DNA from 3 places in the Streptomyces sp. NPDC054813 genome. Region 2 is predicted to be linked to each of the others. Evidence: riboswitches for the same ligand, from Rfam matches in the RefSeq annotation. Region 2 holds a riboswitch; each other region holds the start of a gene.
What was found. Region 2 has a riboswitch for S-adenosylmethionine ahead of ACWGJB_RS29215 (putative leader peptide). Riboswitches for the same ligand answer to the same signal wherever they lie in the genome.
Positions count from the first base shown of each region.

Region 1: another riboswitch for S-adenosylmethionine. It lies ahead of thrC (threonine synthase); the one in region 2 lies ahead of ACWGJB_RS29215 (putative leader peptide).
Region 3: another riboswitch for S-adenosylmethionine. It lies ahead of ACWGJB_RS13060 (aminotransferase class V-fold PLP-dependent enzyme); the one in region 2 lies ahead of ACWGJB_RS29215 (putative leader peptide).

Region 1 is NZ_JBSHAF010000017.1:208,475-218,591, forward strand. Features, by position in the region: gene ACWGJB_RS31415 (alpha/beta fold hydrolase) at 1-200, shown strand, start outside; gene nagA (N-acetylglucosamine-6-phosphate deacetylase) at 264-1,505, opposite strand; gene ACWGJB_RS31425 (ROK family protein) at 1,505-2,443, opposite strand; gene ACWGJB_RS31430 (extracellular solute-binding protein) at 2,573-3,835, shown strand; gene ACWGJB_RS31435 (DUF3263 domain-containing protein) at 3,853-4,086, shown strand; gene otsB (trehalose-phosphatase) at 4,203-5,051, shown strand; gene ACWGJB_RS31445 (alpha,alpha-trehalose-phosphate synthase (UDP-forming)) at 5,125-6,549, opposite strand; gene ACWGJB_RS31450 (glucosyl-3-phosphoglycerate synthase) at 6,643-7,587, opposite strand; SAM riboswitch class I at 7,745-7,907, shown strand; gene thrC (threonine synthase) at 7,926-9,212, shown strand; gene ACWGJB_RS31460 (ubiquitin-like small modifier protein 1) at 9,261-9,536, shown strand; gene ACWGJB_RS31465 (cold-shock protein) at 9,996-10,117, shown strand, end outside.
Region 2 is NZ_JBSHAF010000015.1:235,832-245,948, forward strand. Features, by position in the region: partial or broken gene ACWGJB_RS29175 (helix-turn-helix domain-containing protein) at 1-250, opposite strand, end outside; gene ACWGJB_RS29180 (alpha/beta fold hydrolase) at 663-1,727, opposite strand; gene ACWGJB_RS29185 (LLM class flavin-dependent oxidoreductase) at 2,264-3,364, shown strand; gene ACWGJB_RS29190 (NtaA/DmoA family FMN-dependent monooxygenase) at 3,361-4,761, shown strand; gene egtA (ergothioneine biosynthesis glutamate--cysteine ligase EgtA) at 5,032-6,324, opposite strand; gene ACWGJB_RS29200 (DUF427 domain-containing protein) at 6,646-7,461, opposite strand; gene ACWGJB_RS29205 (hypothetical protein) at 7,484-7,654, opposite strand; gene ACWGJB_RS29210 (hypothetical protein) at 7,716-7,994, shown strand; SAM riboswitch class IV at 8,028-8,141, shown strand; gene ACWGJB_RS29215 (putative leader peptide) at 8,177-8,293, shown strand; gene ACWGJB_RS29220 (ABC transporter substrate-binding protein) at 8,519-10,117, shown strand, end outside.
Region 3 is NZ_JBSHAF010000005.1:469,842-479,958, reverse strand. Features, by position in the region: gene ACWGJB_RS13095 (Ig-like domain-containing protein) at 96-1,358, shown strand; gene ACWGJB_RS13090 (hypothetical protein) at 1,481-1,882, opposite strand; gene ctaE (aa3-type cytochrome oxidase subunit III) at 2,070-2,690, shown strand; gene qcrC (cytochrome bc1 complex diheme cytochrome c subunit) at 2,768-3,580, shown strand; gene qcrA (cytochrome bc1 complex Rieske iron-sulfur subunit) at 3,577-4,635, shown strand; gene qcrB (cytochrome bc1 complex cytochrome b subunit) at 4,632-6,269, shown strand; gene trpD (anthranilate phosphoribosyltransferase) at 6,402-7,466, shown strand; SAM riboswitch class IV at 7,566-7,682, shown strand; gene ACWGJB_RS13060 (aminotransferase class V-fold PLP-dependent enzyme) at 7,828-9,192, shown strand; gene ACWGJB_RS13055 (Lrp/AsnC family transcriptional regulator) at 9,330-9,611, opposite strand; gene ACWGJB_RS13050 (rhomboid family intramembrane serine protease) at 9,608-10,117, opposite strand, start outside.

The DNA.
Region 1 (10,117 bases), on a different contig from region 2:
CCTCCGGGTCGTCGCTCGGCAGCAAGGGCGACGAGCAGGAGGAGATCCGCGCCAGTCTCGACCAGGTGTTTGAGCGAAACCCGAACGTCCGGCTCAGCGCGAAGGTCGCCAGCAATCACGGCGCGATCCTGAAGAAGGACTTCCGGGCCGTCGCCGACGCGGTACGCGAGGTCGCCGCCCTCGACCACGAGGAGCGCTGAGGGTGCGATCGGCGACCTGACCGGACGGCCCCGCCACCGCATCGAGGTGGCGGGGCCGCCGCTTCAGTGGACGGCGGCCGACGGCAGTTCCGGTACGACCACCCACGCGCCCTGTCGCATCACGCCCTTCAGCGTGAAGTCGGCGTCCAGGACGAGCAGGTCGGCGTCCTTGCCGGGCTCCAGGGAGCCGATCCGGTCGTAACGGCCCAGCAGCCGGGCCGGGTTGGCGGACAGCGCGGCGACGGCGTGCTCCACGGGCAGCCGGTCGATCGTCACCGCCCGCCGCAGCGCGCGGTCCAGGGTCAGCGTGGAGCCGGCGATGGAACCGCCCTCCACCAGCCGGGCGACCCCGTCGGTGACCTCGACCTCCAGCGGGCCCAGCAGATAGCGGCCGTCGCCGCTGCCCGCCGCGTCCATGGCGTCCGTGATGAACGCGACCCGGTCCGGGCCCGCGTGATGGAAGGCCAACTGCAGGGCGGCCGGGTGCAGATGGGTGCCGTCGTCGATCAGCTCGACGGTCACCCGCTCGTCCTCCAGGAGGGCGGCGATCGGGCCGGGGGCGCGGTGGCCGATCTGCGGCATCGCGTTGAAGAGGTGGGTGGCGACCGTGGCGCCCGCGTCGATCGCCTCCAGCGTCTGCTCGTACGACGCGTCGGTGTGGCCGACTGCGGCGATGACGCCGTGCTCGGCGAGCAGCCGTACGGACTCGATGCCGCCGGGCAGTTCGGTGGCGAGCGTCACCATCTTCGCGTGGCCGCGCGCCGCGTCGATCAGCTTGCGGACCTCCGCCGGGTCGGGGTCGCGCAGCAGTGCCTCGGAGTGCGCGCCCTTGCGGCACGGGGAGATGAACGGGCCCTCGAAGTGGATTCCGGCGATCTCCCCCTGCTCGGCCAGCTCCGAGAGCAGGCCGGCCTGGCGGGCGAGGACGTCCATGTCGTCGGTGACGGTGGAGGCGACGAGAGTGGTGGTGCCGTGCACGCGGTGCGTGTGGACGCCGGTGAGGATCTCCTCCGCGGTGCCGGAGCTGAAGGAGGCTCCGCCGCCGCCGTGGTTGTGGATGTCCACGAAGCCTGGCAGGAGCCAGTGGCCGGTTACGTCGATGACCTGCGCGTTTTCCGGGGCGGTGGCGGCGATTTTCGTGCCGTCGACGACCACTTGGCCCTTGTCGACGACTCCGGTCGGGAGGACTACCCGGGCGCCGTCGAGGACCAGTCCGTGCGTCCCGGACTGCGGGTGCGTGGGGGCTGGTCGCGCAGTTCCCCGCGCCCCTTGCGGGGCGCTGTAGTGCGGCTCGTTGGCGGCCATCAGGGGGTTACCTCCGGAGTTGTCGTCGCTAGTAGGTCCTGGGCGAGCAGGCCCGCCCCCAAACAACCGGCCGTGTCTCCCAGGGCCGCCGGGACGATCGTCGGCAGCTTCTGGAAGGTCACTCGGCTCTGTACGGCCTCCCGCAGCGGCTCGAACAGCACATCCCCGGCCTCCGCCAGGCCGCCGCCGATGACCAGGACGCGCGGGTCCAGCAGGGTGAGGGCGGTGACCAGGCCGTCGGCCAGGGCGGCCAGCGCCTCCTCCCACACCCGGACGGCGTTCGGGTCGCCGGACGTGACGGACTTCGCGCAGCCCGCCGCGTCCGCGTCCGGGTCACCGGTGGCCTTCGCCCACGCCTCGCTCACCGCGGCCGCCGACGCGTAGCGCTCCAGACAGCCGCGCTGCCCGCACGGACACGGCACGCCCTGCGGTCGTACGACGACATGGCCGATCTCGCCCGCGAAGCCGTGCGCGCCCGACTCCACCCGGCCGTCCAGGCCGAAGCCGCCCGCGATACCGGTGCCGAGCGCCACGAAGAAGAAGCGGTCCGCGCCCTTGCCCGCACCGAGCCGGCCCTCGGCCAGGCCGCCGGTGCGCACGTCGTGGCCGAGGGCGACCGGGATGCCGAGGCGGTCGGCGAGGAGGGCGCGCAGGGGTACGTCGCGCCAGCCGAGGTTGGCCGAGAAGACGGCGACGCCGTTCGGCTCGTCGACTATGCCGGGTACGGCGAGGCCGGCCGCGGTCGCACCCTCGCCGAAGTGTTTCCGGCCGTACGTGTACAGGTCGGCGGCGAAGTCGAGGATGGCGGCGACGACGGAATCGGGACCGCGGTCGCGGCCGGTCGCCCGGCGGTCCTGGTGGAGCAGCTCGCCGTCCGGCCCGACCAGCGCGGCCTTCATTCCGGTGCCGCCCACGTCCAGGGCGATGACATGTCTCACGGGAACAGTGTGGCCCTCCGACCCGCAAGAGGTCTAGTCCACTTGCGTGGTGTAGACCTTATGGGTCCACATATTGAACAGCGAGACAGTTAGACAGGGGCAGTACACGTGCGGCGGCGTAGGGCAGGAATGATCGCGGTGGTGTCCGCAACGGGCATGACGGCGGTCCTCGGTGGCTGTGGGACGACCGGATCCTCGGACGTCACCCTCAGACTCGTCGCCGCCGACTACGGGGACTCCGCCGCCAACAGCTCCCAGAAGTACTGGGACCGGCTGGCCAGGGCGTACGAGGCCAAGCACGCCGACGTGAAGGTCGACGTCACCGTCTACTCGTGGAACGACGTCGACCGCAAGGTCAAGGAGATGGTCGCCGCCGGCCAGGCGCCCGACCTCGCCCAGATCGGCTCGTACGCCGACTACGCGGCCGCCGGCGACCTCTACGAGGCCGGGGACCTGCTCTCCATCCCGGTCCAGGCCGACTTCCCCTCCCAGCTCGCCGAGGCGGGCCAGTGGAACCACGCGCAGTACGGCATCCCGTTCGCCGCGTCCACGCGCGTCCTCTTCTACAACAAGACCCTCTTCAGCGAGGCCGGCATCACCCCGCCGACCACCTGGAAGGAACTGGCGGCCGACGCGGAGGCGCTCAAGGCGCACGGGGTGAAGTACCCGTACGCGCTGCCGCTCGGCCCCGAGGAGGCACAGGCGGAGACCATGCAGTGGCTGCTCAGCGGCGGCAGCGGCTACACCGACGACATCGGCACGTACACGATCGACTCCACGCAGAACATCGACACCTTCACCTGGCTCAAGGACGAGCTGGTGGGCAAGGGCCTGACCGGGCCGACGGCGCCCGGAAAGCTGAACCGCGCGACGGCGTTCGCCGCGTTCGCCGACGGCCAGGTCGGCATGCTCAACGGCCACCCCACGCTCATCAAGCAGGCCGAGAAGAAGGGCGTGAAGTTCGGCACGGTCCCGATGCCGGCCCGCGCCGGCCAGACCACCAGCACCGCCTCCATGGGCGTCACCGACTGGATGGCGGCGTTCAAGCAGAACGGCCACGCGGACCAGGTCGGCGACTTCCTCGACTACGTCTACAGCGAGAAGAACGTCCTCGACTTCTCCCGCGAGTACGGCCTGCTGCCGGTCACCACGTCCGCGTCCCAGACGATGACCGACTCCCCGCAGGCCCAGGACAAGCAGCTGCTCCCCTTCCTGGAGCAGCTGCCGACCTCCGAGCTGTACCCGGCCGGCAAGACCTCCTGGGCCGCGATCAGCGCCGACGTCAAGAAGCAGATAGGGACGGCGGTCACGGCCACAGGCGACCCGACCGCCGTGCTCACCCGGCTCCAGTCCGAGGCGACGGCGGCGGACAGCCGTACGAAGACGGGCTGAGCGTTACGGTTCTCGGCATGGACCGGCAAGAACTGGGCGCACGCGAACAGGCGATCCTCGCCCTGGAACGCCGGGGCTTTCCGAGCCCCGGCGCGAAGGAACGGGCGATCCGCGAGGAACTGGACCTGGCGCCGGTGCGCTACTACCAGCTCCTCAACGCCCTGCTCGACGACGAGCGGGCGCTGGCGCAGGATCCGGTGACGGTGAACAGGCTGCGAAGGGTGCGGGACGCGCGGCGGTCGGAGCGCTGAGGGGGCTGTGGACCGGTGGGATCTGCGGGCCGGTGGGGGCTGAGCGCGCCCGCGCGGCGGAGCCGCATGTCGATACAGCCCCGTGCCTTGAGGGGCGCTCGGATACTGTCGGCTGTATGGGCACCCACTCCACGGAACCCCTCCCGACTCCTCGCACCCCCGCCGGTCGCGACGGCCTTGCTGCTCTTCTCTCGCAGCCACGCTCCGCGCTGATCGGTCTCGACTTCGACGGCACGCTCGCGCCGATCGTCGCCGACCCCGAGCAGGCGCGGGCTCACCCGGACGCCGTACCGGCCCTGGCCGCCCTCGCGCCGAAGGTGGCCGCCGTCGCCGTCATCACCGGCCGCCCGGCCGAGATCGCCGTCCGCTACGGCGGTTTCGCCGGCGTCCCCGGCCTGGACCACCTCGTCGTCCTCGGCCACTACGGTGCCGAACGCTGGGACGCGGCGACAGGTGAGATCACCGCGCCCCCGCCGCACCCCGGCATCGCCGCCGTCCGCGCCGAACTCCCGGCCGTCATCGACGGCGCAGGGGCGCAGGGCACCTGGATCGAGGACAAGGGCCATGCCGTGGCCGTCCACACCCGCCGGGCCGACGACCCCCAGGCCGCCTTCGAATCCCTCCGCGCCCCCCTGACCGACCTGGCCACCCGCCACGCCCTGATCGTCGAACCGGGCCGCCTGGTCCTGGAACTCCGCCCCCCGGGCATGGACAAGGGCGTGGCGCTGCGCGAGTACGCGCGAGAGATCGGCGCGGGCGCGGTCCTCTACGCCGGCGACGACCTGGGCGACATCCCGGCCTTCGCAGCCGTGGAAAAGCTCCGCACGGAGGGCGTCCCGGGCCTCCTGGTATGCAGCGGCAGCGAGGAGGTCACCGAGCTCGCGGAGCGGGCCGACCTGGTGGTGGACGGCCCGGAGGAAGTCGTACGGCTGCTGAAAAACCTGGCTGCGCTGAGCGCCCCCTAAGGGGCGCGCCCCGTAGGGGCGCGGGGAACTGCGCGACCAGCCCCCACGCACCCGCACCCGACATCGAACGGCGCTACCCGCCCAACGCCCCCAACTGCTCAAGAAACCAGGCCGCCGGCGGCAACGCCGTAGCCGCCGCGGCCAGCCGCTTGCACCGCTCCGCCCGCTCCTCCACCCCCATGGTCAACGCCTGCTGCAAAGCCACGGCCGTCCCCCCGATGTCGTACGGGTTCACCACCACCGCGTCCTCGCCCAGCTCCTCGTACGCCCCCGCCTCCCGCGAGAGCACCAGCACGCACCCCTCGTCCGAGACCACCGGGATCTCCTTGGCGACCAGGTTCATGCCGTCCCGGATCGGGTTCACCAGGGCCACGTCGGCCAGCCGGTAGGCCGCCAGCGAGCGGGCGAAGTCGTCCTTCACGTGCAGCACCACCGGCGTCCAACCCGCCGTCCCGTACGCCGAGTTGATGTCGTCCGCGACCCGCTGTACCTCGGCCGTGTAGTCGCGGTACACCGCGAGGTCCTGCCGCGACGGATACGCGAACGCGACATGCACCACCCGCTCCCGCCACTCGGGGTGGTCGTCGAGCAGCTGCCGGTACGCCAGCAGCCCCCGCACGATGTTCTTCGACAGCTCGGTCCGGTCCACCCGGACGATCGTCCTGCGGCCCTCCCCGATCTCCTCCCGCAGCGCCCGCATCCGCTCGTCCACGTCCGGCTCGTGGGACCGCTTCCGCAGGAACTCCGCGTCGGCCCCCAGCCCGTGCACCCCGATCCGGGTCTCCCCGGCCGCCGGGATCCCCGGGCCCAGCACCGCATGACAGCAGGCCACGAACGCGTCCGCCCATCGCCGGGTCAGGAACGCCGCGTGGTCGGCGCCCAGGATCCCGCCCAGCAGCTCCGCCGCGATGTCGTCGGGGAGCAGCCGGAAGTAGTCCGGCGGCGCCCACGGGGTGTGGGAGAAATGGCCGATACGCAGATCCGGCCGCAGCCGGCGCAGCATCCGCGGGGCCAGCGCCAGGTGGTAGTCCTGGATGACGACCACCGCACCCTGGCCCGCCTCCTGCGCCAGCGCCTCGGCGAACGCCTGGTTGTAGGCCTGGTACGACGCCCACCGCCGACGGAACTCCGCGTCGAAGACCGGCTCCAGGGGGGTCTGGTAGAGCATGTGGTGGACGAACCAGAGCACCGAGTTCGCGATGCCGTTGTACGCGTCCGAGAACACGTCCGGGTCGATGTCGAGCATCCGGACCTGCTGCCCGCCGGTGTCCCCGGCCGGCAGCCGGCCGCCCTCGGCCCGCCGTACCGCCTCCCGGTCGCCGTCGCTCAGCGCCGCGCACACCCACACCGCGTTCGCGTCCGGCCCGATCGCCGACAGACCCGAGACCAGTCCGCCGCCGCCCCGCTTGGCGTGCAGCGCACCGCCTTCGCCCACTTCATACGAAACCGGGCCGCGGTTGGACGCGACCAGCACCTCAGCACCGCCGGTGGAAGCCATACGCCACAACCTAGCCCGGCCCGGAAACGCTCAAACGTACGGCTACGCCCGACGCGCCGCCGTATACCGCCGTACGACGAAGTCACGCCACAGTCACGCCACCCGGCGCTCGGCGTACTCGGCGATCTCCGCCATCGGCGGACGTTCCTCTGTGTCCACGGAGTAGGTGCGCGGTTCGAAGCCGTCCTCACCCCGCTCGAACTGGGTGAGGGAGGGGCGGATCAGGTGGCCGCGGGCCAGCCGCAGCTGGGCCGTGCGGTAGATCGCGGCGGACATCCGGCCGAGGGCCTGGCCGTCCTGGTGACGGTGTTTGCGGACCCCCACGTCGACCTGGGCGAGGGCGTCCAGGCCCACCAGGTGCAGGGCGTCGACCAGCATGCCCAGCTCCACGCCGTAGCCGACCGGGAAGGGGAGTTGTTCGAGGAGCGAGCGACGGGCCGCGTACTCGCCGCCGAGCGGCTGGACGAACCCGGCCAGCTGCGGCCAGTGCATGTTCAGCAGCGGGCGGGCCATCAGTTCGGTGACCCGGCCGCCCTGTCCGGCCGAGCCGGCGAGCGGGCGGTCGTACATCGCCTTGACCAGGTCCACGTCCGGGTCGGTCAGCAGCGGGCCGACGATCCCGGTGACGAAGTCGGAGGAGAAGTCACGCAGGTCGGCGTCGATGAAGCAGACGATGTCGCCGGTGGTGACGAGGAGGGAGCGCCAGAGGACCTCGCCCTTGCCGGGGACGGCGGGGATGCGCGGCAGGATGGTGTCGCGGTGCACGACCCGGGCGCCGGCCGCCGCGGCCACCGCCGCCGTGCGGTCGGTGGAGCCGGAGTCGACGACCACGATCTCGTCGACGAGCGGCGCCTGCCGCATCAGGTCGTGACGGATGATCGCGACGATGTCGCCGACGGTCGCCTCCTCGTTGAGCGCGGGCAGCACCACGGAGACGGACTGCCCGGTGCGCTGCTTGGCGGCGAGTATCCGGTGCAGCGGGCGATCGTTCATGGACCAGGAGCGGGTGGCCAGCCAGCGCTCGACTTCTTCCAGCACAGTCAGCGGCTCCTCACTGTCACGATCACACTGCGAGGTGTGATCCATCTCGCGGTTCGGACGACTCTCTCAACTGTCCTGGCCTTCGGTTACAGTCTTGAACAACGCCGATGACCATCGCATGTCCTGGGGTCACCAGGCGTTGACAACTACATACCGCTCATCCAGAGGGGCAGAGGGATACGGCCCGATGAAGCCCCGGCAACCCTCCAGTCGGTTACTCGTGGATCGCCGATCACCGTCGATCACTCGCGAGGCTCCCGGCTAGGGAAGGTGCCAAATCCGTCTCACGGCGAGATGCGTCGTGAGGAAGATGAGGAGAAAGGGCCTCGCCTCACATGGCTGTGCAGACTGCTGCGACCACCACCGACTCCACGACCGTCGACCTCGGTCCCGCCACTGCCCTGAGCTGCCGCGAGTGCGGCCACCGCGTGCCGCTCGGCCCGGTGTTCGCCTGCGAGGAGTGTTTCGGCCCGCTCGAGATCGCGTACGACTTCTCGGCCTACGACACCGAGGAGCTGCGGAAGCGGATCGAAGCGGGTCCCGCGAACATCTGGCGTTACGCGCCGCTGCTGCCCGTCCCCGCGGACGTGGCGACCAAGCCGAACATCAACCCGGGCTGGACCAAGCTCGTCCAGGCCGACAACCTGGCGAAGGAACTGGGCGTCACCGGCGGCCTGTACGTCAAGGACGACTCCGGCAACCCGACGCACTCCTTCAAGGACCGGGTCGTCGCCCAGGCCGTCGAGGCCGCGCGCGCCTTCGGCTACACCACGCTCTCCTGCTCCTCCACCGGCAACCTGGCCGGCGCGGTCGGTGCCGCCGCCGCCCGGGCCGGCTTCCGCTCCTGTGTGTTCATCCCGCACGACCTGGAGCAGGGCAAGATCGTCATGGCCGCGATCTACGGCGGCGAGCTCGTCGGCATCGAGGGCAACTACGACGACGTGAACCGTTTCTGCTCCGAGCTGATCGGCGACTCGGCCGGCGAGAGCTGGGGCTTCGTCAACGTCAACCTGCGGCCGTACTACGCGGAGGGCTCCAAGACCCTGGCGTACGAGATCTGCGAGCAGCTCGGCTGGCGGATCCCGGACCAGCTGGTCGTCCCGATCGCCTCCGGCTCGCAGCTCACGAAGATCGACAAGGGACTGCAGGAGCTGATCAAGCTCGGGCTCGTCGAGGACAAGCCGTACAAGATCTTCGGTGCGCAGGCCGAGGGGTGCTCTCCGGTGTCGGTGGCCTACAAGGCGGGCCACGACGTGGTGCGGCCGCAGAAGCCGAACACCATCGCCAAGTCGCTGGCCATCGGCAACCCGGCCGACGGGCCGTACGTCCTGGACATCGCGCGCCGTACCGGCGGTGCGGTGGAGGACGTCACCGACGAGCAGGTCGTCGACGCGATCAAGCTGCTCGCGCGGACCGAGGGAATCTTCGCGGAGACCGCGGGCGGGGTGACGGTCGGAGTCACCAAGAAGCTCATCGAGAACGGGCTGATCGATCCGGCGAAGTCGATCGTTGTACTCAACACGGGTGATGGACTGAAGACGCTGGACGCCGTGGCGGGGACCGGGCTCACGGCGACCATTCGCCCGAATCTCGAGTCTTTCCGCGAGGCCGGGCTCGCCTGAGTCAGCCGTAAAAAACCAGGGCGTTGCCCCCCGATCGGAGGTTCAAACGTGAGCATCACCGTTCGCATCCCCACCATCCTGCGCACCTACACCGGTGGTCAGGCCGAAGTCAGTGCCGAAGGGGCCACCCTCGGCGAGGTCATCTCCGACCTGGAGAAGAACCACACCGGTATCGCCGCCCGTGTTCTCGACGACGAGGGCAAGCTGCGCCGGTTCGTGAATGTGTACGTCAATGACGACGACGTGCGGTTCGAGCAGGGACTGGAGACGGCCACCCCGGACGGCGCCGGCGTCTCCATCATCCCGGCCGTGGCCGGCGGCTGACCTGCTGACAGGCTGATCGAATGACCGAACATTACCTTCGGTAACGCCGATCACCCACTGTTCATTGGATTGCCCCCTCCGTGAGAGAAGCGGAGGGGGCAATTCTGTGTGGTTGAGCGCGGTACAGTTGGGGAACGCGGTCCCGATCTCCAGGTCGGGAGCCCCGTATTCGATACCGCTGACCCGACAAGAAGTAGCCAAAGTGTGCGGGTTATATGCGGCTTTCGCGGCTTTTATGGGGCCCGACTTGCCCTGAATTCGGCCGAATTCTTGCTACATTCCGGACCCTTCCCGTCCAGAATTCTCGTCCGATTGACCTGTTGCAGACGGCAGTTGGACAGATACATTCAGCCGCGGTCGACGCGTTCCGGCGCACGCCCCCAACCATTGGGGGGTGAGGTCTGACCCGGATCCGCGAAGTGTGGATCTGTGCAAGGGCCAGTAATAGGGGAGTTAGGCATGGCTCAGGGCACCGTCAAGTGGTTCAACGCGGAGAAGGGGTACGGCTTCATCGCGGTCGACGGTGGTGCGGATGTTTTCGTCCACTACAGTGCGATTCAGATGGACGGCTACCGCACCCT
Region 2 (10,117 bases):
GTGGCTCGGAGCGGTGTGCCGGACAGGTATGCGGGGGCGGCCCAGGCGACGTCGTCGACCGCGAGCCACGGCGCGGCGGAGACCGCCGAGGGCGTCACGCCGGTGAAGGCGCGGACGTCTCGGTGGAGGTGGGACTGGTCGGCGTACCCGATCTCCGCCGCCACCTGTGCGGCGCTGTGCCCGCGGCGAGCCGGTGGGCCGCGTGGTCGAAGCGGATCAGCTGGGCCGCGCGCTTGGGGGTGAGGCCAAGGTCGACGACCACCGTGACCGCCGGGTACGGGATCACACCCAGGTCGACGGGGTCGGTGGTCCGCGCGCGGAATCCCGCCATGCTGACTCCCGGCAGCCGACCGGGCCGCGCCGGGACGGCGATGTCCCAGATCTGCGCGGCGTCCCGAGCCGGCCGTGCGGTCCGCATGGCGCCAGCGTACGGAACATTCGTCCAAGACAAAGCGGCACGGGCCCGCCGAGACTGACGGCCTGCCCGTCAGGGACACCGGCATGATCCGCCGGGCGCCCCCCGGCCTCCCGGACCGGAAAGGACCGCACGTGATCCGCGCACCGATCGTTCTGTTCACGCCGGCCGATTGACGGACCATCAGCCCGCGGTACGCCGGATCCGTCCGGCGAACCGCCCTCCCCGGGCGCCGGAGTTGCACCCCTCAGGACGGTGACGGAGCCGGAAGGTGGTCCGCGTCCACGACCGCCTGCGCGAAGGCCCCGGGTGCCTCCTGGGGGAGGTTGTGGCCGATGTCCGCGAGCGTGCGGTGCTCGTACGCGCCGGTGAACCTGTCCCGGTAGCTGCTGCCGTCGCCGGGCGCGGTGAACGGGTCGCGGCCGGGGTCGAGGGTGATGGTGGGCACGGCGATGAACGGCCTGGCGGCGAGCCGCTTCTCGAGGTCGTCGTAGCGGCGCTCACCGGGGGCGAGGCTGAGCCGCCAGCGGTAGTTGTGGATGACGATGGCCGCGTAGTCGGGGTTGTCGAAGGCCGCCGCGGTGCGGTCGAAGGTGGCGTCGTCGAAGTCCCAGGTCGGGGAGACCTGTGTCCAGACGAGCCGGGTCAGGTCACGGCGCCTGTCCCGGTCCTCCATGGCCTTCCGGCCGCGCTCGGTGGCGAAGTAGAACTGGTACCACCAGGTGTACTCGGCCTTCGCCGGCAGGGGCTCCAGGTTGGCCTTGAGGTTGGTGACGAGGTACCCGCTCACCGACACCAGCGCCCGGCACCGCTCCGGCCAGAGCGCGGCGATGATGTCGGCGGTGCGCGACCCCCAGTCGAAGCCCGCCAGCACGGCCTTCTCGATCTTGAGGGCGTCCATCAGGGCGATGGTGTCGAGCGCGACGGCCGACTGCTGGGCGTTGCGGACCGTGCGGTCGGACAGGAAGCGCGTGGTGCCGTGACCGCGCAGGTAGGGCACGATCACTCGGTACCCCTGCGCGGCCAGCAGGGAGGCGACCTCGACGTAGCTGTGGATGTCGTACGGCCAGCCGTGCAGGCAGATGACCACGGGACCGTGCGCCGGGCCGGCCTCCGCGTAGCCGACGTCGAGCAGCCCGGCCCTGATCTGCTTCGGCTGAGAGAAGGAGCCCCCGCCCGAGCCGGCCCTCCCGGACGGCGACGCCCCGTCCCGGGCAGCCGCGGAGGCGGACGGAGCCCCCTGCAGGCCTCCGAGCGACGCAGCCGCCGCGCCGGTCCCCAGAGCCGTTCCGAAGGTGCGCCTGTTGATCACGAGAAGCCCTCCTCGATCCACGGTTCACCCTCGCCGCTCGTCACCGCTTGAACAGGTGATGGTTCACCCATCCTGCCACATCGCCCCGATCCCGCAACCAGGTCCGCCGGAACGCGGCGAGATCACCCGGTGACGGTCCTGCGCTGACCGATCGGTCCACACCGGCCGGCGCCTCCGCGGGTGTGGACCGCGCCGCACGTCCTTGACACCCGCGGGGGCGGTCGACGTACGTTGAACCGATCGGTTTCTGACGGGTGGAGGCCCTTGATGCACGTATCCGGCGCGGCACCGCAGGGTGTGTGCTCCGGCGTGCGGCTGATCGTCCGCCGGCATGTCGACTACTGCCGCACCTGCTCCGCCGTCTGTCCTTCCGCCCGCCTCTGATCGCTGCCGGCCCGGCCGGCCGGTTCCTCTGCCGGCCCGTCCGCCGGACCGCTTGCCGTGGCCCCGCCCGGCTCTCTCGCCGTGGCCTCGCCCGGTTCCACCGTCGTGGCCCCGAGGCCGCGATTTCCCGTGTTTCCCGGAAGGAACGTCCATTGTCCGGCCCCGCCCTGCACCTCGCCGTCGAGATCGACGGCGACGGCGCCCACCCTGCGGCCTGGCGCCGTGCCGCCCACGCACCCGACCGGTTGCTGACCCCGCGTCGAGTGGCCGGGCTCGCCGCCGTCGCCGAGAACGCCGGGTTCACTCTGATCACCCTGGACGACGGGGTGCTGCCGCCCGGTGCCGCGCCGGATCCCGTCGGCCGTATAGGCGCGTTGGAGCGGGCGGCCTTCGTCGCGGCGTCCACCAGCACCATCGGGATCGCGCCCGTCGTCCCGCTCACGTATGCCGAACCCTTCCATGTCTCCAGCCAGTTGGCGTCCCTGGACCACATCTCCGCCGGCCGCGCCGGGTGGGTGGTGACGGAGGAGGACCGTGCCGAGGCGGCCCGGGTGTGGGGGCGTCCCCTGGTCGCCGACGCGGCCGGGCGGGCCCGGGAGTCCCGGGACGGGGTGGAGGTGGCCCGCGCCCTGTGGGACTCGTGGGAGGACGACGCGGTCATCCGGTCCGTGGCCACGAGCCGCTACCTCGACCGCGACCGACTGCACTACATCGACTTCACCGGGGAGACCTACGCCGTCAAGGGCCCGGCGATCGTGCCGCGCCCGCCGCAGGGGCAGCTCGTCGTCCTGGGCCGCCCGGACCAGGTGGCCGCCGCGCAGCTCGACGTCGCCCTGGTCGAGGGCCGCGACCCGGCGGCGGTCGCCACAGCCGCCGCCGGCGCCGGTACGCCCCGTGTCTTCGCCGAGGTCGAGCTGGCGCTGGACACACCGCACGCGACCGGCGCCGAGCGCGTCGCCGACCTGGAACGCCACGCGCCGTGGGACGACCGCGGACGGCTGCGGCACGTCGGCTCGGCGGACGGACTGGTCGCTGTTCTCGATGAGTTGAGCCGTCACGTCCACGGGGTACGGCTGCATCCCCTCGTACTGGACGAGGATCTGCCCGTCCTGTCCCGCCTGGTCCAGCCGGCCCTGTCCGCGCGGCGTCTGGTCGCCCGCCCGCTGCCCGGTACGTCCCTGCGCTCGGCCCTGGGTCTGGAGCGCCCCGCCAACCGTTTCGCGGCCACGGCCGTCCAGGAGGAGACCCGATGACCCGCACCGACCCCCTCGACGTCCCCCGGCCCCGCGCCCAGCTGCACTTCGGGGTCTTCTTCCAGGGCGTCAACCACTGGACCATCTGGTCCGCCCCCGACAGCGGTTCGCAGATCGACCCCGCCTCCTTCCGGAAGGTCGCCCAGACCGCCGAACGGGGCCTGTTCGACGCGTTCTTCCTCGGTGAGGGGCTCCGGCTGCGCGAGGTCGACGGCCGGATCCACGACCTCGACGTGGCCGGACGGCCGGACGCCGTCACCCAACTCGCGGCGCTGGCCGCGGTCACCCGCCGGATCGGCCTGGTCTCCACCTACAACTCCACCTACAACGAGCCCGCCGACCTCGCTCGCCGCCTCTCCGGCCTCGACCTCCTCTCCGCGGGCCGCGCCGGCTGGAACGTGGTGACCACGGACAACGCCTGGACCGGCGCCAACTTCCGCCGCGGCGGCTATCTCGACCACGCCGACCGCTACCGGCGCGCCGAGGAGTTCCTCACCGTGGCCCGCGCCCTGTGGGACGGCTGGGACGACGCAGCAGTCGTCGCCTCCGTGAACGCTCCCGCCTGGTCGGTGCCCGGTGCCGTACGCCAAGTACGCCACCGAGGACCACAGTTCGACGTCGACCTCGCCCCCACCCTGCCGCGCAGCGCCCAGGGCCACCCGGTGATCTTCCAGGCCGGTGACTCGGGCGAGGGGCGCGACTTCGCCGCCCGCAACGCCGACGTCATCTTCTCCGCCCACGGCAACGACTTCGACGACGCGCTGGCCTTCGCCGAGGACATCCGGCGCCGGCTGCGGGCGGTCGGGCGGCCCGACGACGACCTGCGGATCCTGCCCGGCACCGAGATCATCATCGGCGCCACCGAGGAGGAGGCCCAGGAGAAGAAGCGCTGGATCCGGCTCCAGCAGGTCACCCCCGCCACGGCCCTCGGAGTCGCCGGGCTGCTGTGGGGCATCGACCTGTCCGACCGCGACGCCGACGGTCCGCTGCCCGTCGAGGACCCGGTCGTCGCCGAGAACGACGGCTCCTTCGGGGCCCGGCGCATCGCCGACCCGCGCACGGTGGTGGCCGAGTGGCGGGCGAAGGCGGAGGAGCACGGCTGGTCGCTGCGCGAGACCGTCATCGCGCTCGGCCCGCAGCGCGGGCACGTCGGCACCCCGTCCGGCCTGGCCGACAGGTTCGCCCGGTTCGTGCGGCACGGCGCGGTCGACGGCTTCAACGTCACGCCGTACCTCATCCCCGACGGCCTCGACGACATCGTCGAGCTGCTCGTCCCGGAACTGCAGGAACGCGGGGTCTACCGCACCGGGTACACCGGCAGCACGCTGCGCGAACACCTCGGCCTGCGGGCACCGCTCACCCACCGCTCCGCTCCCGAGCGACGGCAGGCCGGCTGAACTCGTCGCCCCCGCCGCACCGGACCGGCAGCGGGGGTCGGCACCTGGATCTCCTCCAGGACGTCCGGTCCGCCGTTCGACCTGAATCCGTGTGCACGCAGGTGGCGTCCTGGTCCACTCGATCGACGCGCAGGACCGGGGCCACCCCCGCGGAGTGCCGTAGGCCCATCAGCTCGCGGACTCCGCAGGTGTCCTGACGGGCCCGAAACTCCCCTGCGGCGGAAGCACGACGTGCCTCGCCATTCCGCTCGGGCGGCAGGGTCGTCCGGGTCACTGCCGGGTCCGGTGCCGTACGGACGCGTCACGGTCGCGCTGCCGGTCGAGCACGTCGTCGGCCGGGCAGCGGCCGCGGCGGACGTAGCGGTCGGCGTAGGCCGCGACGGCGTCCATGACCCTGGTGCTCGCGCCCAGCCGGGGCAGGGCGTCCAGTGCCGCGGTGAAGCAGGTCACGGCGGCGCGCTTCAGTTCCGGGTCGGCAAGCCCGTGGCGTGCCGCGCTCGTCCACAGCGGATTGTGCGGCGCCGGGGCCCCGGCGCCCCGCTCCGCCAGGGACTCCACCGCCCGGTTCGCGACAACGGCGGCACCAGGGTCGTCGAACAGGGCCGTGGCCACGGCGAACGGCACGGTCCACCCGTCGTCGCCGGGCTGTGCGTCGATCATGCGCAGTTCCAGGTATCCGCGCGGCCTGACAGGCGGAAACAGGGTGCTGATGTGATAGTCGAGGTCCGCATGGGTCGGCGGGCGCATGGTGCGCGAGCGGGTCCACTCGCGGAAGCTCACCGCGTCCGGAACCTCCCAGGGACCGTCCCGTCGTACGCACATCACCGGTGCGTCGAGGACCCGCCGGACCCAGGCACGGCGCGGGTCGGGGACCAGGGAGGGCCCGCCGGCCCGTCCCGGATCGAGTTCCGCCCACATCAGCTGCCGCGTGGACAGCCAGCCCGTGGCGCGGCCCTCGGCCATGGGCGAGTTCGCGAACGCCGCGACCAGGACCGCGCCCAGGTGGTGTGCCAGCCACCAGCGGCGCGCGAATCCCATGACGCCGGGTTCCTCCCGTCCGGCGTCGAGGCACACCTGGACGGAGGCCGACGTGCACATCAGGGTTCGCCCCGCCGGACCCGTACGGTCGAGGCAGGCCTCCATGGCGTCGTAGCGCCGCTCCCGCAGGAACCGGCGAGGCGGCTGCCAGGGATCGACGCCCATGCCGGCCAGGGTCAGGCCGTGCTCGCGCAGCGCGGTGCGCACGGCCGCCAGATCCGCGGAGACCTCCGAGACGCACTGGGCCAGCGACGGGGCCGGCCGGGAGCTCAGCTCCACCTGACCGCCGGGCTCGACGCTCAGCCCCGACGTCAGCGGCAGGGTTCGCAAGTCGGCGTGGGCCGCTTCCAGGTCCTCACGGCCCACGGGGGCGTGCGGCGCACGCTCTCGGTGGACAAGCCATTCCACTTCGACCCCGACGCTGCGCGGCGGACCCGTCTTGAAGCAGATCCCCTCGACCAGCGCCTCCGCCTCGTGCTCGGAGACAGCAGGACCATCAACGCCGCACTCCGGTGAAACCGACATCCAGGAGCCTCCTGAGCCGCCTCAGGGCCGTCGGGGATCCGACGTCCGGTACGCGCCGCTGTGCCTGCTGCCAGAGTCCGCCGTCCCGCCCTGTCATGACAAGAGCGCACTTTCCAGACACCTGGGCACGCGGCAGCCCGCGACCGGCGGCTCGGAAGGTCCCGGGCCGCCCTCAGCCCGTCGCGGGCCCGCCGTCAGTGTCCCGGCGTGCCTTCTGCCGGATACGCGTGTCCCGGTCGTGTTCGTGGTGCTCCGGCATGAGCGGCCGGGCCGTCTCGGCGTCCCCCGCCCGGATCGCCTCGATCCCGCGGTCGTCTCTCGTCAGGTGCGCTGTTGCTCCGTGAGCGCCTTGGTGAAGTGGGTGACGGGCCGGTCCACCCGCTCGCCGTCGAGGGTGATGTCGACGGCCTCGTTGTAGAAGGCGAGGAGCCCCTGGACGGCGCCGACCGCGGGCAGCGGGTCCGGATAGCTCCAGACGACGTTGGGCGGGACGTCGGCCTCGCCGCGCCACGACCAGTACTCGGCGGTGCCCTTGTAGGGGCAGCCGGTGTGGTGGTCGGTGGCTTCGAGAAGGTCGAGGCGGACGTCCTCGCGCGGGACGTAGTAGCGGGTGGGCAGGCCGGTCTCGAAGAGCAGGACCGGCCGGCGGGTGTCCGCGACGACCGTGCCGGCGATCTCCACCACCAGGTGACGGCTGCTGGGGATGGCGTCCACCCGCTTGTGCGGGTCACGGGGGTGGATGAAGATCTCTTCCTCCTCCTCGTACCAGTGGTCCAGGCCCCGCCCGACACGCCGGAACCACTCGAAGGCGATGTGGTCGGCCAGGTCGGCCGCCGGGAAGGTCCAGGCGGCGTTCTCCAGCAACTCGCCGTCGACATCGAGGTCGTAGAAGATCCGCGAGCCGGTGTGCGTGCCCGTCGGGGGGTTCTTCGCGGGTCGGAGCAGGTCCGCGCGGATCTCCGTACGCGGGAACGCGTACAGCGGTACGGGAACTCCCGGCTCCCAGACGAGGACGGGGTGGTGGCTGTCGACAACCGTGACCTCACCCTGGCGACCGCGCACCCAGCGCTCGCTCGGCTCCCACAGGAGCCCCTCGGGGGTGGTCCGCACGGCCTGCGCGGTGGGGAATGTGGTCATGACCGGCTCTCCTTCGGCTTGCTCACGCGGTGACTTCGGCGACGTAGGGGCGGTTCTCCCGCCAGGCGGCGAGCTGCTCGGAGCGGCCGAGGACCCACAGGTACTCCTCGACGTTGCCACCGGCACGCTCCCACACCGAGACGGGTTCGAAGTCGGAGCCGTCCAGGTCGGCGAAGGCCGGCAACGGTGCCACGACCCTGTCCCGACTCGGGTGGACGAACACCGCGGAGGAGCGGCGCGTCACCGAGCCGCCGGTGCCGTCCGGGGCGCAGCCCGCCCTCCGTCCAGTTGGTCGGTTCCAGGAAGAGCTTCTCGTCGTCGTACTGGCCGATGTCGAAGCGTTCGAGTTCGAGGCGGCCGAAGTCGTCGGGCCACTGCCGCCAGCGGCGGTTGGGGTGCCCGGTGGGGCCGGCCAGCTGTTCCTTCTCGTCACGGGGGAGGCCGAGGATGCGGCGGAAGCCGTCGTCCACCACCCGTCCCGGCACGTGAGACGGTCCCATCTTCTCGAACAGGGCGTCCGGTTGCGGCATTGACGTACGACAAAACCGATCCGTACGATCGCCAACGGCATTGAGTGTCAGCGTCAAGCCCTGGCTCGCTGACCGGCAACCCTCCCACGCGGTGGGGTGCTCCAGGTGAAAGCCCGGCGGGATCACCGATGACTCCCGCAAGCGCGTGGCCCCGTGACCGGGGCCGGAGACGAGGAGGGACCGGCATGCGACACAGCGATGACCCGGCTGCCTCCCCCGTCGACGCCACGGCGTACTCCCGGCTCTCGCGTCGGCGCCACATCGATCTGAAGCGCTCGACCAGCTGCCTCTGTCGGGTCTGACCGGCCCGCCTGCCGCCGGCTGACCTCCGTCACCGGCCATGGCTTCATCGTGCCGCCCTTCCCCTCGCCACCGTGTCCCCGGTGTCGTCCACCTGCCCTCCGTCTGCACAGCGCTTCCCCCGGCCGGCGCCGATCCGGCCGGGGCCGCACGCCCCTGCACGGCCGTGCCTCGCGCCCCGACACCCGGCACCCCGTGCCGGGTGCCACGAGTAGGAGAAAGCCTCCGTGACTGCACTCCCGGATTTCAGACCCTCCCGATGGGCGCCCCTGGCCGCGCTCCTGACCACCAGCGTCCTGCTGACCGCGTGCGGTTCGGGCGACGACGGCTCCGGCGGCGGAAGCGGCCAGGCGAAGTCCGGCGGCGCCCTGACCTTCGCGGTGGGATCCGACGCCGGTTGCGTGGATCCGCAGCAGGTCGGCAGCAACGACACCATCTACTCGGTGCGCCAGATCGTGGACTCCCTGACCGACCAGGACCCGAAGACCGGCAAGATCGTGCCGTGGCTCGCCAAGAGCTGGGACATCAGCACCGACGCGACGACGTTCACGTTCCACCTGCGGTCGGGGGTCACCTTCAGCGACGGCTCGAAGCTGACCGCCCAGGTGGTCAAGGACAACTTCGACGCGGTGCCGGACCTCGGCGCCCTGGGCACCCTCGCCGAGGGCTATCTGAGCGGCGTCAAGAGCACCACCGTGGTCGACCCGCTCACCGTCAAGGTGTCCTTCAAGCAGCCCAACGCCCAGTTCCTGCAGGCGACTTCGACCCACTCGCTGGGTATCGAGTCGTCGGCGAGCGTGACGAAGTCCCCGCAGCAGAAGTGCAGTGACGGCGTGGTCGGCTCCGGGCCGTTCGTGCTGAAGCAGTACGTGCAGAACCAGTCGGTCACCCTGGCCAGGCGGACCGGGTACGACTGGGGTTCCTCGCTGTGGTCGAAGAAGGGCGAGGCCTACCTGGACAAGCTGGTGTTCAAGGTCGTACCCGAGGCGGGGGTGCGGGCCGGCAGTCTCCAGTCCGGGCAGGTGGACGCGATCAGCAGCGTCGGCAAGGCCAACGAGGCGGCGCTCAAGGGCGGCCAGGTCACCCTCCAGAGCCGGGCCAACCCCGGTGTGGTGTTCGGCCTGGGGCTCAACAACTCGCGGCCTCTGCTGAAGGACACGAAGGTCCGTCAGGCGATCACGGCCGCCGTCGACCGGAAGCAGATCGCCGACACCGTCTACCCGACCGGCACCCAGCCGGCGACCAGCATCCTGGCGCACACGACGCCCGACTACACCGACCTCTCCACTGAGCTCGCCTTCGACGCGGCCAAGGCCAAGTCCCTTCTGGAAGAGGCTGGTTGGAAGGCCGACGGCGACGGAGTCCGCACCAAGGACGGCAAGAAGCTGAGCCTGACCATCAGCTGGTTCCCCAACGCGGCCACCAACCAGCCCGCGCTGGAGCTGGTCCAGCAGCAGCTCAAGGCCGTCGGGATCGACGTGGTGCTCAAGCAGCTGCCGGTCACCCAGTTCGCCACCACGCTCCAGTCGGGTGACTTCGATGTGGTGTGGGGGAACACGACCCGCGCCGACCCGGACATCCTGCGCAGTTCCTTCTCCACCCAGCTGGCCAACTTCTACCACCTGCCCGCCAGTTCGCTGGACACGGCGCTGTCCGCACAGGCCGCGACCACGGACACCGCGAAGCGCAGGCAGCTGGTCGCCGAGGCGCAGCAGCTGATCGTGCGGAACGCGTACGACGTACCGGTGGTGGAGCTCCAGACCCAGCTGGGCGTCTCCAACAAGGTGCACGATCTGGAGTTCGACTCCGGCAGCCGCGTCCAGCTG
Region 3 (10,117 bases), on a different contig from region 2:
CGCTTTTACGGCCGTTCCTGCCTTCGGCGCAGTGCCGGTCCCCCATCCGGAGTACCTGGCGTGCCGGTCCCGAAATCGTCTCATAGCGTGACCATATGAGTCACTCTCCGTGCGCCCGTACCGTCGTCAGCTGCACCCTGCTGGTGACCGCCCTCGGCGCGGGCGTCACCGCCTGCGGATCGGACGGCAACCCGCTGTCGGGCAAGCCGTACGACGCGGCGGACCAGGTCTCCTTCAACACCCCCACCGGCGCCGGGAAGCGGGCCGACCCCGACAAGCCGCTGGAAGTCGTCGCCAAGAGCGACGAGGACCGGATCACGGACGTCACGGCCGAGGACGCCACCGGTCGCCTTGTGGCGGGCGAACTCGACGCCGACGGCCGTCGCTGGCACAGCACCTCCCCGCTGGCCGCCAACGCCCACTACACGGTCCAGGTCAGCACCGAGGACGAGGACGGCGCGCCCGGCCGCAAGGTCCTCACCTTCGACACCAGCAAGCCCACCACCCAGCAGCGGCTGAAGGTCACCTTCGGTCCCAAGGCGGGCGAGTACGGCGTCGGCCAGCCCGTCACCGCCCAACTCGACCACCCGGTCAAGGACAAGGCCCAGCGCGCCATCGTGGAGCGCGCCCTCAGGGTCGACTCCGTCCCCGCCGTCGACGGGGCCTGGTACTGGGTGAGCGACAAGGAACTCCACTACCGGCCCAAGGACTACTGGCCCGCCCACGCCACCGTCCAGGTGCGGAGCGACCTGGACGGCGTCAGGATCAGCGACCGCCTGTGGGGCGGCGCGGCCGCGCCCCTGAAGCTCACCATCGGCGACAAGCTCCTCGCCGTCACGGACGCCGCCGCCCACCAGATGACGGTGTACAAGAACGACAAGGAGATCAACCAGATCCCGATCACCACCGGCAAGCCGGGCTTCGAGACCCGCAACGGTGTCAAGGTCGTACTGGAGAAGCAGTACTTCGTACGCATGCGCGGCTCCACGGTCGGCATCGCCGAGGGCACCTCGGACTCGTACGACCTTCCGGTCTACTACGCCACCCGGGTGACCTGGTCGGGCGAGTACGTCCACGCCGCGCCCTGGTCGGTGGGCTCCCAGGGGTACGCGAACGTCAGCCACGGCTGCACCGGCATGAACACCTCGAACGCCGAGTGGTTCTTCGACACCTTCCACCCGGGCGACCTGGTGAAGGTCGTCAACTCCAACGGCGAGGAGATGGAGCACTTCGGGAACGGCTTCGGCGACTGGAACCTCGCCTGGAAGGACTGGCGCAACGGCAGCGCCCTCGTCAACGGCACCCCGGACGGCCCGAAGCCCCAGGACGCGGCAAGAGTGCAGCCGGCCGCCCTGTGAAGTGCCCTCAAGGGCAGCGAACCCAGGGGCGCGGGGCCGTATCCGACATGCGGGCACCGCCGCGTGGGCGCGAACGGCCCCCACCGGCCCGCAGTCGCGTACTCACCGCGCCCCGCCCTCTCCTAGGCGCTCTGCAGCCTCCGCTGCCGCAGCAAAGACGCCAGGGCGGCCGCGAACTCCACCGGATCCACCGGCAGCGTCACAGCCGCGTCCGCACGGCTCCACGTGGCCAGCCACGCGTCCTGCGGCCGCCCGATCAGCAGCAGCACCGGCGGGCAGTTGAACACCTCGTCCTTGATCTGCCGGCACAGCCCCATGCCGCCCAGCGGCACGGCCTCGCCGTCCAGCACGCACACGTCGACGCCGCCCTTGTCCAGTTCGGTGACGACCGCCTGGGGCGTCGCGCACTCCACGAACTCGACGAACGGCACATCGGGAGCCGGCCGCCGGCCCGAGGCCAGCCGTACCTGCTCGCGGGTGTTGGAGTCGTCGCTGTAGACCAGCACCGTGGCGGTCGGCTGCATTGTTCCTCCGATACGCGGGGACGGGAGTCGTCGTACGGACAGGACCGATGCGCCGGATGCTACTCCCCCGGACACCTCGTCAACACCTGTTGGAACACCGCTTCGATGGGCCATCCGGGCAGTACACACGGTGCGGACACCCCGAACGGCACCCCCCGGAGTGAGCGCGAGATAAGCGACCGACATAATGTCGGTCGTGGCGACAGCAACGACAGTAGAAACCGGGCACGCGCACCCGTCGGTCAATCGGCCGAACCTCACCAGCGTCGGAACCATCATCTGGCTGAGTTCCGAGCTGATGTTCTTCGCGGCCCTCTTCGCGATGTACTTCACCCTGCGATCGGTGACCGGTCCGGATCACTGGAAGGAGATGGCGAGCCATCTCAACATTCCGTTCTCCGCGACCAACACCACGATCCTGGTGCTCTCCTCCCTGACCTGCCAGCTCGGCGTGTTCGCCGCCGAGCGCGGGGACGTGAAGAAGCTCCGGGGCTGGTTCATCGTCACCTTCGTGATGGGCGCGATCTTCATCGGCGGTCAGATCTACGAGTACACCAGCCTGGTGAAGGAGGACGGGATCTCGCTCTCCTCCGACCCGTACGGCTCGGTGTTCTACCTGACCACCGGCTTCCACGGCATGCACGTGACGGGCGGCCTGATCGCCTTCCTGTTCGTCCTCGGCCGCACCTACGCGGCGAAGCGCTTCACGCACGAGCAGGCGACCGCGGCCATCGTCGTGTCCTACTACTGGCACTTCGTCGATGTCGTCTGGATCGGCCTTTTCGCCACGATCTACCTGATCAAGTAGCCGGGCCGGCTCCACGCGCTGCAGAAGCGCACAACCCAGAAGCATCGACGCAGAAGATCCTGACACCGGGGTAATCCGTGAAAAAGCTCTCCGCACGACGACGCCATCCGCTGGCGGCGGTCGTCGTCCTACTCTTTGCGCTGGCGGCCACTGGGGGGCTGTACGCCGCGCTCGCGCCCGCGGGCCAGGCGCAGGCCGATGAAACCTCCCAGTCCCTGACCATTGAGGAGGGCAAGAAGCTCTACTCGGTCGGCTGTGCCAGCTGCCACGGCACCGGCGGTCAGGGTTCGTCCGACGGCCCCAGCCTGGTCGGCGTGGGCGCCGCGGCCGTCGACTTCCAGGTCGGCACCGGCCGTATGCCGGCCGCCACCTCGCAGGGCCCGCAGGTCGTCGCGAAGAAGAACATCTACACCCAGGCCCAGATCGACCAGCTCGCGGCGTACATCGCCTCGCTGGGCGCCGGTCCCGAGGTGCCCACCAAGGAGCAGTACGGTCCGGGCGGTGCCGACATCGCCGCGGGCGGTGAGCTCTTCCGCACCAACTGCGCGCAGTGCCACAACTTCGTGGGTGCGGGTGGCGCGCTGACCAAGGGCAAGTTCGCGCCGAGCCTGGAAGGCGTCGACCCGAAGCACATCTACGAGGCCATGCAGACGGGCCCGCAGAACATGCCGTCCTTCCCCGACACCACGCTGTCCGAGAAGAACAAGAAGGACATCATCGCGTACCTCGACGCGGTCAACAGCCCCAAGACGGAGAACCCCGGCGGTCTCGACCTGGGCGGCCTCGGGCCGGTCAGCGAGGGCCTGTTCGCGTGGATCTTCGGTCTCGGCGCCCTGATCGCCGTCGCCGTCTGGGTCGCCGCTCGGACCGCAAAGGCCAAGAAGTCATGAGTAGCCAAGAGATTCCAGAAGAGAACCTGCCCGCTGAGCAGGGCCACGCGCACGGCGCCGTGAGCATCGCGGACGAGAAGGACCCGTTCGCGGACCCCGGTCTGCCGCCTCACGAGCACCGGATCCAGGACATCGACGAGCGGGCCGCCAAGCGGTCCGAGCGCGTGGTGGCCCTGCTGTTCACGGTGTCGATGCTGGCCACCGTCGGCTTCATCGCCTCCTATGTGACGATCCCGAAAGACAAGTCGATCTTCGTCTTCCCGATCGGTCACATCAGCGCGCTGAACTTCGCGCTGGGCCTGACCCTCGGTGTGGCGCTGTTCTGCATCGGCGCGGGCGCGGTCCACTGGGCCCGCACCCTGATGTCCGACGTGGAGGTCGCCGACGAGCGGCACGCCATCTCGGCTCCGCCGGAGGTCAAGGCCAAGGTCCTGGCCGACTTCAAGCAGGGCGCCAAGGAGTCGGCGCTCGGCCGGCGCAAGCTGATCCGCAACACCATGTTCGGCGCGCTGACCCTGGTCCCGCTCTCCGGTGTGGTGCTGCTGCGCGACCTCGGCCCGCTGCCCGGCACCTCGCTGCGCCACACGGCGTGGTCGAAGGGCAAGCTGCTCGTCAACATGAACACCAACGAGCCGCTGCGTCCCTCCGACGTCGCCGTCGGCTCGCTGACCTTCGCCAAGCCCGAGGGCGTCGAGGAGTCCCAGGAGGACTTCCAGAACGTGATGGCGAAGGCGGCCCTGATGATCATCCGGCTGCAGCCGGACAACATCAAGGACAAGCGCGAGCTGGAGTGGTCCCACGAGGGCATCGTGGCCTACTCGAAGATCTGCACCCACGTGGGCTGCCCGATCTCGCTGTACGAGCAGCAGACCCACCATGTGCTCTGCCCGTGCCACCAGTCCACCTTCGACCTCTCCGACGGTGCCCGAGTGATCTTCGGCCCGGCCGGTCACGCCCTGCCGCAGCTGCGCATCGGTGTGAGCGAGGAGGGCTACCTCCAGGCGCTCGGCGACTTCGAGGAGCCCGTCGGTCCTGCTTTCTGGGAGCGCGGATGAGCACTAACGAGAACTCCGAGTCCCGCGAGCGCGGGAAGGCACCGGCCGGCGAGCGCGTCGCCGACTGGGCCGACGGACGGCTCGGGATCTACTCCCTGGCCAAGTCCAACATGCGCAAGATCTTCCCCGACCACTGGTCGTTCATGTTGGGCGAAGTGTGCCTGTACAGCTTCATCATCATCATCCTCACGGGTGTGTATCTGACGCTGTTCTTCCACCCGTCGATGAACGAGGTGGTGTACCACGGCAGCTACGTCCCGCTCCAGGGACAGATGATGTCCGAGGCGTTCAACTCGACCCTGCACATCTCCTTCGACGTGCGCGGTGGTCTGCTCATCCGGCAGATCCACCACTGGGCCGCGCTGATCTTCCTCGCCGGCATGTTCGTGCACATGATGCGCGTGTTCTTCACCGGCGCGTTCCGCAAGCCGCGTGAGATCAACTGGCTGTTCGGCTTCCTGCTGTTCGTCCTGGGCATGTTCACCGGCTTCACCGGTTACTCGCTCCCGGACGACCTGCTCTCCGGCACCGGTGTCCGCTTCACCGAGGGTGCGATCCTGTCGATGCCGATCGTCGGCTCGTACATCTCGTTCTTCCTCTTCGGCGGGCAGTTCCCCGGCCACGACTTCGTCGCCCGGTTCTACTCGATCCACATCCTGCTGCTGCCGGGCATCATGCTCGGCCTGGTGGTGGGCCACCTGATCCTGGTCTTCTACCACAAGCACACGCAGTTCGCGGGTCCCGGAAAGTCCGAGAAGAACGTCGTCGGCATGCCGCTGCTGCCGGTCTACATGGCCAAGGCCGGAGGCTTCTTCTTCCTGGTCTTCGGTGTCATCGCGGCCATCGCGGCGACCACCCAGATCAACCCGATCTGGGCCATGGGCCCCTACCGTCCGGACCAGGTGTCCACCGGCGCCCAGCCCGACTGGTACATGGGCTTCGCCGAGGGTCTGATCCGTTACATGCCGGGCTGGGAGATCAACTTCTGGGGCCACACCCTGGTCCTGGGCGTCTTCATCCCGCTGGTCCTGTTCGGTCTGGTGCTGGGCGCGATCGCGCTCTACCCGTTCATCGAGTCCTGGGTCACCGGCGACAAGAGCGAGCACCACATCCTGGACCGGCCGCGCAACGCCCCGACCCGCACCGGCTTCGGTGTCGCCTGGGTGACCGTGTACATGGTCGGCCTGGTCGGTGGTGGCAACGACCTCTTCGCCACCCACTTCCACCTGTCGATCAACGACGTGACCTGGTTCGTCCGGATCTTCTTCTTCGCCGGACCGGTGATCGCGTTCCTCGTCACCAAGCGGATCTGCCTCGGCCTGCAGCGCCGGGACCGCGAGAAGGTGCTGCACGGTCGTGAGACCGGCATCATCAAGCGGCTGCCGCACGGTGAGTTCATCGAGGTGCACGAGCCGCTCAGCCAGGAGCAGCTGCACACCCTCACGGCCCACCACCAGTACGAGCCGGCCGAGATCGGCGCGGCGGTGGACGAGAACGGTGTCGAGCGCAAGATCAAGGGCTCCGAGAAGCTCCGCGCCAAGCTGAGCAGCGCCTACTACGGCGAGGACAACCAGATCCCGAAGCCCACCGTCGAGGAGTACAAGGAGATCACGAGCGGCCACGGCCACCACTGATCGACCGCGTCGCCACGCCACGGTCGAAGGGCCCCCGTCCGGTGTACGGATGGGGGCCCTTCGCCATGCCCGGGGCTGGATAGGGTAGGCCTGACACCGTTTTTTGCCGGTACGACGATCAGGAGCGGCCTTATGAGCGCTGTGACCCCCGCTGGAGGCGACATCGCGGCGGGCCGTTCCTGGCCCGAGGTGCTGAACGCGCTGCTGTACGGCCAGGACCAGGGTGCCGACGCGACCGCCTGGGCGATGGACCAGATCATGCGCGGTCAGGCGACCGACGCCCAGATCGCGGGCTTCGTCGTCGCTCTGCGCGCCAAGGGCGAGACGGTCGAGGAGATCAACGGGCTCGTCCGCGCGATGTACGCGCACGCCAACGTCATCGAGGTGCCGGGCCGCACGGTCGACATCGTCGGCACCGGCGGTGACGGCGCCAAGACGGTGAACATCTCCACGATGTCGGCGCTGGTGGTGGCCGGCACCGGGGCGAAGGTCGTCAAGCACGGCAACCGGGCGGCGTCCTCCGCGTCCGGTGCCTCGGACGTGCTGGAGAAGCTCGGCGTCAACCTCGACCTGACCCCGCGGCGGGTCGCCGAGGTCGCCGAGGAGGCCGGCATCACCTTCTGCTTCGCCGTCAAGTTCCACCCGGCGCTGCGCCATGCCGGCGCGGCCCGCGGCCAGCTGGGCATCCGCACGGTGTTCAACATCCTCGGCCCGCTGACCAACCCCGCGCAGGTGCGGGCCCAGGCGGTCGGCGTCGCGGACCCGCGCATGGCACCGGTCGTCGCGGGCGTCTTCGCCGAGCGCGGCAACTCCTCCCTGGTCTTCCGCGGCGACGACGGCCTCGACGAGCTGACGACCACCGCCACGTCCCACGTCTGGATCGTCCGCGACGGCAAGGTCACCGAGGAGACCTTCGACCCGCGGGACGTCGGCATCGAGCTGGTCCCGGTGGAGGCGCTGCGCGGCGGCGACCCGTCGTACAACGCGGAGGTCGCCCGCCGCCTCCTGGACGGCGAGACGGGCCCGGTCCGTGACGCGGTCCTGCTGAACTCGGCGGCGGCCCTGGTGGCCCTGGACCCGGGCACCGGAACGCTGGCCGAGCAGATCCGTGCCGGCATGGACAAGGCGGCGGAGTCCATCGACTCGGGCGCGGCCAAGCGGGCGCTGGAGCGCTGGGCGGCGGCGACCAACCGGTAGGCGCCGAGCGGAAAGAGCATGTGGCGCCGGCGCCTTCGCCAGTCCGTCATCCGGACATGAGTTGCGCGCCGGCGATCACTTCATCTAGTTTTCGAGTCAGGTCATGAGTGACAGTCATGAGGCCCCGGCCGACTGTCCGGCAACCCTCCGTCCGTGGCGGGGTGCCCCGGGTGAAGACCAGGCCGTAGGCAGCGAGGTCTGCGGCAAGCGCGGATCCCTCACGCTCTTCTGAATGAGCACAGCCCAGGGATCCTGGTCATCGAGGGAGTCTCCCGTGAGCAACCGAATGCGCTAGGGCGTCGAGCCCCCACTTCCGCGCGCCCCTTTTCCCTTTCTTCCTTCCTCTCACGGGAGTTCCGCCATGTCCGTCTCCACCGCTGTCTCCGCCCAGTCGGTCTGTGCCCCTCTGCCCGTTCTGGGGCGAGATGTCACCGTCCCGCTCGTCACCGGCGGCGAGGTTACCTACGCCGCCCTCGACTACGCGGCCAGCGCCCCCGCCCTCCAGCGTGTCTGGGACGACGTGGCGGCGTACGCGCCCTACTACGGCAGCGTCCACCGCGGCGCCGGCTACCTCTCCCAGCTCTCCACGGACCTCTTCGAGAACGCCCGCCGGACCGTCGCCGAGTTCCTCGACTGCCGCCAGGACGACCAGCTGGTCTTCACCCGCTCGACCACGGACTCCCTGAACCTCCTGGCCCGCGCCCTCCCTGCCGACTGCCAGGTCTTCGTCTTCGAGACCGAGCACCACGCGAGCCTGCTGCCCTGGCAGGACGCCCGGGTCAGCTACCTCGACGCCCCGCGCACCCCGCGCCAGGCCGTGGCGACCCTGGAGAAGGCCCTCGCCGACCGTGACCCGCACGGCCCGGCCCTGGTCTGCGTCACCGGCGCCTCGAACGTCACCGGCGAGCTGTGGCCGGTCCGTGAGCTGGCCGCCGCCGCACACGCGCACGGCGCCCGGATCGTCCTGGACGCGGCCCAGCTGGCCCCGCACCACCCGGTGAGCGTCCGCGAGCTGGACGTCGACTGGATCGCCTTCTCCGGCCACAAGCTGTACGCCCCCTTCGGCAGCGGCGTCCTGGCCGGCCGCGCCGACTGGCTGCGGGCGGCCGAGCCGTACCTCGCGGGCGGCGGCGCCAGCCGCAAGGTCACCCGGCGCGAGGACGGGGGAGTGGCCGTGGAGTGGCACGAGAGCGCCGCGCGCCACGAGGCGGGCTCCCCGAACGTCATCGGCGCCTACTCGATCGCCGCGGCCTGCAAGGCACTGACCGAGGCGGGCTTCGACACCCTGGTCGCCCGCGAGCGGCACCTGATCGCCAAGGTCCGGGAGGGCCTCGCCGAGGTGCCCGAGGTCCGTGTCCTGTCCCTCTTCGGCGACGACGCCCCGCGCGTGGGCGTGCTCTCCTTCGTGGTCGAGGGCTGGAACAGCTCCCACTTCGCCGCGGCGCTCTCCGCCGAGCACGGCATCGGCGTCCGCGACGGCCTCTTCTGCGCCCACCCGCTGGTCAGGACCCTGCTGGGCTCCGACCCGCAGACCCAGGGCGAGTGCGGGGCGCCGGAGGCGGCACCGGGCGAGAAGTCCCTGAACGCCATCCGGGTGAGCTTCGGAGCGGGAACGCCCGACGAGCACGTCGAGCGTTTCGTGACCGCGGTACGGGAACTGGTGACCGACGGTGCGAAGTGGACGTACCGCACGGAGGACGGTCGCTGCGTACCTGCGGTGAGCTGACCTGCTTTCAGGGGCGCGGGGAACTGCGCGACCAGCCCCCACCGACCTGCAGGGTGGTCCACTGCGGGTCCGTCGTGGCTGGTCGCGCCCACGCGGCGGAGCCGCATGTCCAAAACAGCCCCGCGCCCCTTACGGGGCTAGCTGTCCAGGCCGATCGCGAACGCCGCCTCCAGGTCGTGCTGGGAGTACGTGCGGAACGCGACGTGCGTGTCCGTGCCCTCCACGCCCTGGATCTTGCTGATCCGGCCCGGGATCACGTCGGCCAGGTCCTCGTGCTCGCGCACCCGGACCATGGCGATCAAGTCGTACGTACCGGTGACGGAGAAGACCTCGCTGACGCTGTCCAGCGCGGCGATCTGTTCCGCGATCTCGGGGATCCGGTCCACGCTGGTCTTGATGAGGACGATCGCGGTGATCACGGCTGGTTCTCTCCCTCGGGTGCCGGAGCTGGGGCGGCCTTCACTTTAGTCCCACGGCCGTACCGCACCCACGCGTAGCCGACGCCGAGTCCGAAGCCGACCAGGTGGGCGAGGTAGGCCACGCCGGGGCCGGAGGGGGCCTGGTTCAGGGCGAGCCACTGCAGGGCCGCCCAGAAGGGGAGCACCACCCAGGCCGGGAACCGGAGCGGAAGGAAGAAGAGGAACGGCAGAAGACTGGTCACGCGGGCGTTGGGGAACAGGTACAGGAACGCTCCGAGGACCGCCGAGATCGCCCCGGACGCCCCCACCAGCGACTGCTGGGACGTGGCGTTGGCCGCCGCGTAGCCGAGCAGTGCGAGGTAGCCGCAGCCGATGTAGAAGAGGGTGAACTGCACGCGGCCCATCCGTTCCTCGGTCATCGCCCCGAAGACGAAGAGGAAGAGCATGTTGCCGAGCAGGTGCACCCAGCTGCCGTGGATGAACAGCGCCGTGGCCGGGGTGAGCAC